2 regions of the Streptomyces sp. NPDC111656 genome follow, and region 2 is predicted to be linked to the other one. Evidence: riboswitches for the same ligand, from Rfam matches in the RefSeq annotation. Region 2 holds a riboswitch; the other holds the start of a gene.
What was found. A riboswitch is a leader RNA that binds a small molecule or an ion and turns the genes downstream of it on or off. The one in region 2 is predicted to bind cobalamin.
Positions count from the first base shown of each region.

Region 1: linked by a shared signal. The riboswitch ahead of ACZ7M3_RS33895 (CoA-acylating methylmalonate-semialdehyde dehydrogenase) and the one ahead of ACZ7M3_RS06035 (ribonucleoside-diphosphate reductase subunit alpha) in region 2 are both predicted to bind cobalamin.

Region 1 covers NZ_JBVKCA010000014.1:60,439-63,694, reverse strand. Annotated here, with positions in the region: gene ACZ7M3_RS33900 (acyl-CoA dehydrogenase family protein) at 1-86, opposite strand, end outside; gene ACZ7M3_RS33895 (CoA-acylating methylmalonate-semialdehyde dehydrogenase) at 92-1,615, opposite strand; cobalamin riboswitch at 1,984-2,157, opposite strand; partial or broken gene ACZ7M3_RS33890 (cobalt ABC transporter ATP-binding protein) at 2,333-2,581, opposite strand; gene ACZ7M3_RS33885 (GlxA family transcriptional regulator) at 2,543-3,256, shown strand, end outside.
Region 2 covers NZ_JBVKCA010000002.1:107,560-110,815, reverse strand. Annotated here, with positions in the region: gene ACZ7M3_RS06035 (ribonucleoside-diphosphate reductase subunit alpha) at 1-2,161, opposite strand, end outside; cobalamin riboswitch at 2,282-2,420, opposite strand; gene ACZ7M3_RS06030 (GNAT family N-acetyltransferase) at 2,473-2,979, opposite strand; gene mctP (monocarboxylate uptake permease MctP) at 3,245-3,256, opposite strand, start outside.

The DNA of each region.
Region 1 (3,256 bases), on a different contig from region 2:
GCGGACGGGGCGAGGTGGTCCTGGGCGAAGTCCAGGGTCGTCTCGACGAGGGCCTGTTGGTCCTCGGTGAGCAGGGTGGTGGTCATCGCGCTCAGCCCATCGTCGGGATGGTGAAGCTCGCGCCTTCCCGAAGGCCCGAGGGCCAGCGCGAGGTGACGGTCTTCGTACGGGTGTAGAAGCGGATCGCGTCCGGACCGTGCTGGTTGAGGTCGCCGAAGCCGGAACGCTTCCAACCGCCGAAGGTGTGGTAGGCGACCGGGACGGGGATCGGCACGTTCACGCCGACCATGCCGGTGTTCACCCGGCGCGTGAAGTCGCGGGCGGTGTCGCCGTCTCGGGTGAAGATCGCGACACCGTTTCCGTAGGCGTGCTCGCTGGGCAGCCGCAGGGCCTCCTCGTAGTCCGCGGCGCGGATCACGGACAGGACCGGCCCGAAGATCTCCTCCTGATGGATGCGCATCGTGGGGGTGACCCGGTCGAACAGGGAGGCACCGGCGAAGAAGCCGTTCTCGTGCCCGGGCAGGACGAAGTCCCGTCCGTCGACGACGAGTTCCGCGCCCTCCTCGACACCGAGGTCGACGTAACGGCGGACCCGGTCGACGGCGTCCCGTCCGACCAGCGGGCCGAAGTCCGCCTCGGGGTCGTCACTGCGGCCGATCCGCAGCGAGCCGATGCGCTCCTTCAGACGGGCGACCAGGGCGTCGGCGGTGTCCTCGCCGACCGGGACGGCGACGGAGATCGCCATACAGCGCTCCCCCGCCGAGCCGTACCCGGCGCCGATCAGGGCGTCCACGGCCTGGTCGAGGTCGGCGTCCGGCATCACGATCATGTGGTTCTTGGCGCCGCCGAAGCACTGGGCGCGCTTGCCGTGGGTCGCGGCGGTGGCGTAGACGTACGCGGCGATCGGGGTGGAGCCGACGAAGCCGAGCGCGCCGACGCGGGGGTCTTCGAGGAGGGTGTCGACGCTCTCCTTGCCGCCGTGGACGACGTTCAGGACGCCCGGCGGCAGGCCCGCCTCCAGGAAGAGTTCGGCGAGCCGCTGAGGTACGGACGGGTCGCGCTCGGAGGGCTTGAGGATGAAGGCGTTGCCGCAGGCCAGCGCGGGAGCCGCCTTCCACAGGGGGATCATCGCGGGGAAGTTGAACGGGGTGATGCCGGCGACCACACCGATCGGGGCGCGCAAGGAGTGTACGTCGATGCCGGTGCCGGCGTTGTCGGTGAACTCCCCCTTCAGCAGATGCGGGATCCCGGCGGCGAACTCCACCACCTCCAGGCCGCGTTGGATGTCGCCGTGTGCGTCGGCGACCGTCTTGCCGTGCTCGGAGGAGAGCAGCCGGGCCAGCGCGTCCCGCTCGCCCTCGGCGAGTTGGAGGAAGCGGAGGAGGACGCGGGCACGGCGTTGCGGATTCCACTCGCCCCATTCGCGCTGCGCCGTCGCGGCGTCGGTGATCGCCGCCTCGGTCTCGGCGCGGTCGGCGAGCGGGACGCGGGCCTGCACCGCGCCCGTGTTGGGGTCGTAGACGTCGCCGTAGGACCCCGATGTTCCCGGAGTGTGCTTGCCGCCGATGAAATGGCTCAACTCACGCACGGTGGCGCGGTCGTGTTCACGGACCATGGGTGCCTGCTCTCGTCAGGTGGGATCCGGGGATGGCGCGCCGACCACCGGCACACACGGGCAGGGCCTTGTGCGTGCGGGGGTCGCGCGAGACGGCATGGGGCAGAGAAGGGCCGTTCAGACCGCGCGGATCGCGTGAGCGCGTGCCCGATCCGCGGGATGCTCGGGACTCGCCGTCCGTACCGCGGGACGCGTGACGGTCCGCACCTGCCCGGCAGGGCGCGTCACGGTCCACACCTGTCCGGCGAGACGCGTGACGCTCCGTACCTGTCCGACGGGGCGCGCGGCAGTGAATGCCCGTCCGGCCGGATCACCAGGGTCGTGGGTGCACACTGATGCCATGCGTGTCTGCTCCATCCTCGTGGACAACACGGAACAAAACCGCGGCCGGTATCCTGACTCCCGGATCAGCGCGCGCCGTCCGCCTTCCCGACATCTCGCTCGTCAGTGGCGTCCTGCTCGACGACGTACTCCCCGGTCACAGTGGCGGGACCGTGCCGGATTCACACCGGCTTCCCTGCACCGCGGGTATTCCTCACGAGCATATAGTTGGACGTCCTAGTAAATCCACCCCGACACGCCCTCGAATGAGTCGGCCGAGCTCAACGACCGCGGGAATCGGACAGTTTCGGGCCGGCGAAGCGGACCGGGGGCCTGGAATCTGGCGCGGCGGGCGGAGCGGCGGCAGGTGGTCAGCACCGTCGAGGACCGCGACGCGATCCGATCCGCGGCCCGGGCGGCGAACTCGACGTCGTGCGGGGAGATGACGACGGTCCGCCCCTGTGCCGCGAGTGCGTCGACCATGCGGACCAGCTCGGTCTTCGCCCGGTGGTCGAGCCCGCGGGTCGGCTCGGCCAGGAGCAGCGCCGCGGAGAGTTGGATCGCGAGTACCAGGGCGTGTTTCCGTCCCTCGGACAGGTCGCGCGGATGGCTCGCGTCGTCGATTCCCGGCGCCAGGCGAGGTCGGGGCGTCCGACGACGCTGAGTACGCGCCGTTATCGGGTGCAGATCGCGTCCGAGGACGGGGCGGAGGTCATCACCTCCGCCGGGATCCGCCTCAGCACCGACCTGTCCGCCGACGACGTACAAGAACCGTGCGACGTATTGGTGATCCCGGGCGGCCCGGAATGGGAGACGCTGATCAAAGACGACACTCTTCTGGATTCGGTCCGGCAACTGAACGAGAAGAGCCGCTGCACGGCATCGGTGTGCACAGGGGCGTTCCTACTGGCCGCAGCCGGACTTCTCAACGGCCGCCGCGCCGCGACGCATTGGCGGCACTCACGGCAACTGGCCTCTCGTTTCCCGTCCGTGCGGGTCCAGCCGGACGCCATCTTCGTACGGGACGGGCAGATGATGACTTCGGCGGGTGTCAGCGCCGGTATCGACCTGTCCCTGGCGCTGGTCGAAGACCGCTACGGTGCCGAGGTCGCCCGGTCGGTCGCCAAGGACATGGTCGTCTTCATGCAACGGCCGGGCGGCCAGTCCCAGTTCAGCGTCCGCTCCCGGGCGCCGCACACCCGCCAGGACATGCTCCGCCGGGTCCTGGACACCGTCGCCGAGAACCCCGGGGCCAACCACACACTCACAGCCATGGCCCGCAGAGCAGGCGTCAGCGTCCGGCACGTGACCCGGCTCTTC
Region 2 (3,256 bases):
ACGGGGTGCGGGCGGCGGCCATGTCGATCAGGCCGCGCTGCGGGATCTCCCAGGCCGTGCGGTACAGGTCGCGGACGTCCTGCGGCACCCAAGTGAAGCCCTGTACCGAGCCGTTGGACTCGCGCAGCGCCTCGCGGGTCTGCGCGTCCCACACGCCGAGCTTCTTCAGCTCGTCCACCAGATAGGAGTTGACCTGGAGGAACTCACCGGAGAGCGTCTCGCGCTTGAACAGGTTGGACACCTGCGGCTCGATGCACTCGTAGACACCCGCGATGGACGCGATGGTGGCGGTGGGCGCGATGGCGAGGAGGAGGGAGTTGCGCATGCCGACCGCGGCGATACGTTCCCGCAGGGCCGCCCAGCGCTCCGGCCAGGTCAGCTCCACGCCGTAGTGGTCGGGGTGCAGGACGCCACGGGCCGTACGGGTCTTCTCCCAGGCCGGGAGCGGGCCGCTGCGCTCCGCGAGGTCGACCGAGGCCTCGTACGCGGCGAGCATGATCCGCTCGGCGATCCGGGTGGAGAGGGCCTTGGCCTGCGGGGAGTCGAAGGGGACGCGCAGCTTGAAGAAGACGTCCTGCAGCCCCATCGCGCCGAGGCCGACGGGCCGCCACTTCGCGTTCGACCGGCCGGCCTGCTCGGTCGGGTAGAAGTTGATGTCGACGACACGGTCGAGGAAGGTGACGGCGGTACGGACGGTCTCGTCCAGCCGCTCCCAGTCGATGTCCCCGTCGACCACGAAGGCGCCCAGGTTGACCGAGCCGAGGTTGCAGACCGCCGTCTCCCCGTCGTCCGTGACCTCCAGGATCTCGGTGCAGAGGTTCGAGGAGTGGACGGTGTGGCCCGGCTCCGCCGTCTGGTTGGCGGTGCGGTTGGCGGCGTCCTTGAAGGTCATCCAGCCGTTGCCGGTCTGCGCGAGGGTACGCATCATGCGGCCGTAGAGGTCACGGGCCGGGATGGTCTTCTTGGCGAGGCCGGCCGCCTCCGCCCTGCGGTACGCCGCGTCGAACTCGTCGCCCCACAGGTCGACCAGCTCGGGCACGTCGGAGGGCGAGAAGAGGGACCACTGCCCGTCGGTGTCGACCCGGCGCATGAACTCGTCCGGGATCCAGTGCGCGAGGTTCAGGTTGTGTGTACGGCGGGCGTCCTCACCGGTGTTGTCGCGCAGCTCCAGGAACTCCTCGATGTCGGAGTGCCAGGTCTCCAGGTAGACCGCGGCCGCGCCCTTGCGCCGGCCGCCCTGGTTCACCGCGGCGACCGAGGCGTCGAGGGTCTTCAGGAACGGGACGATTCCGTTGGAGTGCCCGTTCGTACCGCGGATGAGCGAACCGCGCGAACGGATCCGGGAGTACGAAAGTCCGATGCCACCCGCGTGCTTCGAGAGGCGGGCCACCTGGTGGTAGCGGTCGTAGATGGAGTCCAGCTCGTCCAGCGGGGAGTCGAGGAGGTAGCAGGACGACATCTGCGGGTGCCGCGTACCGGAGTTGAACAGCGTGGGAGAGGAGGGGAGGTAGTCGAGACGGCTCATGAGCCCGTAGAGCGCCGCGACCTCGTCCAGGGCCCGGTTCCCCGCTTCTGAATCGAGCGCAGTGTCCTCGGCCAGGCCCGACGCCACGCGCAGCATGAAGTGCTGGGGCGTCTCGACGACCTTGCGGGTGATCGGGTGCCGGAGCAGATAGCGGCTGTGCAGGGTGCGCAGGCCGAAGTAGCCGAAGCGGTCGTCGCCGTCGATGTCGATCAGCGCGTCCAGCCGGGCCGTGTGCAGCCGGACGAACTCCGCCGTGCGGTCGGCGATCAGGCCCTCGCGGTGACCCGTGGCGATCGACCCGGAGAAGGACGTGACGCCCTGCGAGGCGGCCTCCGCCGCGATGCTGATCGTCAGCAGCCTGGCCGCCAGCCGGGAGTAGACGGGGTCCTCGGAGATGAGGCCCGCGGCCGCCTCGGTGGCCAGTTCGCGCAGCTCCGTGTCGTCCGCGTGCGCGGACCGGCCGCGCAGCGCGGCGGCGGCGACCCGGCCGGGGTCGGCGTCGGGGAGGTCGGCGGTGAGGTCGGTCAGGGTACGCAGCAGCGTGGTACCGGGACCGTCCGTCTCCACCAGGACCTGCTTCCGCTCCTGCTGTGCGAAAGCGGTAGCTGAAGCCGGGTCGGCTGGCGCGATGGTCACTTGGGGCTCTCCCTCGCTCGGCACGGGGCCTGGCGGAGGGCAGGGCAGCTCACGAGCGCACACGGCGTCGCGTCCACCGACCCATTCCGCGAGGCCCGGACGTCATGCACCCGGGCCGGATGGCCGGGCGCGCTGTCGGCAGGTCCTCGGACTGACGCGAGTACATGGGCGCGGATGTGCGAACACGTACAAGTACACCGTTGCGGGACAGTTCCGGATTTGCACCGGATTCCCCTGCGGCGACAGCGAGCATGAGCATACATCTTGTGTCGGGCTGCGGTGACACCACCAGATGTTGTGTCGTGCCGGTGTCAGAGTGTCAACTCATAGGTGAGGAGAGTGATGTCGTCGAGGTCCGGGAGCGGGTTCCAGTCACGGTCGGGGGTGCGGGTGAAGCCGAAGCGTTCGTAGATGCGGTGGGCGGCGTGCATGGTGCGCTGGGTGGAGAGCACGACGCGTACGCAGCCGGCGGTGGCGCGTGCGTGGTCGACGCAGGCGCGGACGAGGGTCTCGCCGACGCCTCGGCCGCGGGACTCGCGTGCGACGGCGAGCATGCGGATCTCGGCTTCGCCGGGGCGGGCCAGGTCGGCCATGGGGCCGCCGCGCGGTACGAAGGTCACGGCGCCGAGGACGTGGTCGTGGTCCACGGCGACGAGGACCTCCGCGGCGGTGGCTCGTTTCGCCACGTCCCGCAGTTCGCCGAGGTACTCGTCGCTCTCCCCGAAGTCGAGCAGGCCGTCGCCGAGGTAGGCCTGTGCGGTGATCTCGCCGATGCGGGCGTATTCGTGGGGGTGGGCCTGTCTGATGCGGATGTCCATGCCGGCGTGTGTGCAACACGGTGCGCGCTTCTTCGGCTGCGGGTGGGTGGGGGCTTGGCGCGCCCCGCGGCGGAGCCGCATATATACACAGCCCCGCGCCCCTGGGGCACGGGGCTGCGCCCCGGTGCCCCATCGCCCCATCGGCCTCGTTCTCACACGCCGGACGGGCTGGAGGCTTTTAGGGGCGCGGGGAACTGCGCGACCAGCCCCCACCCACCCGCAGTCAACACACGCACCCGGGGACCTGGGGGCGGAGCCCCCGGGCTCAGTGGGTGGA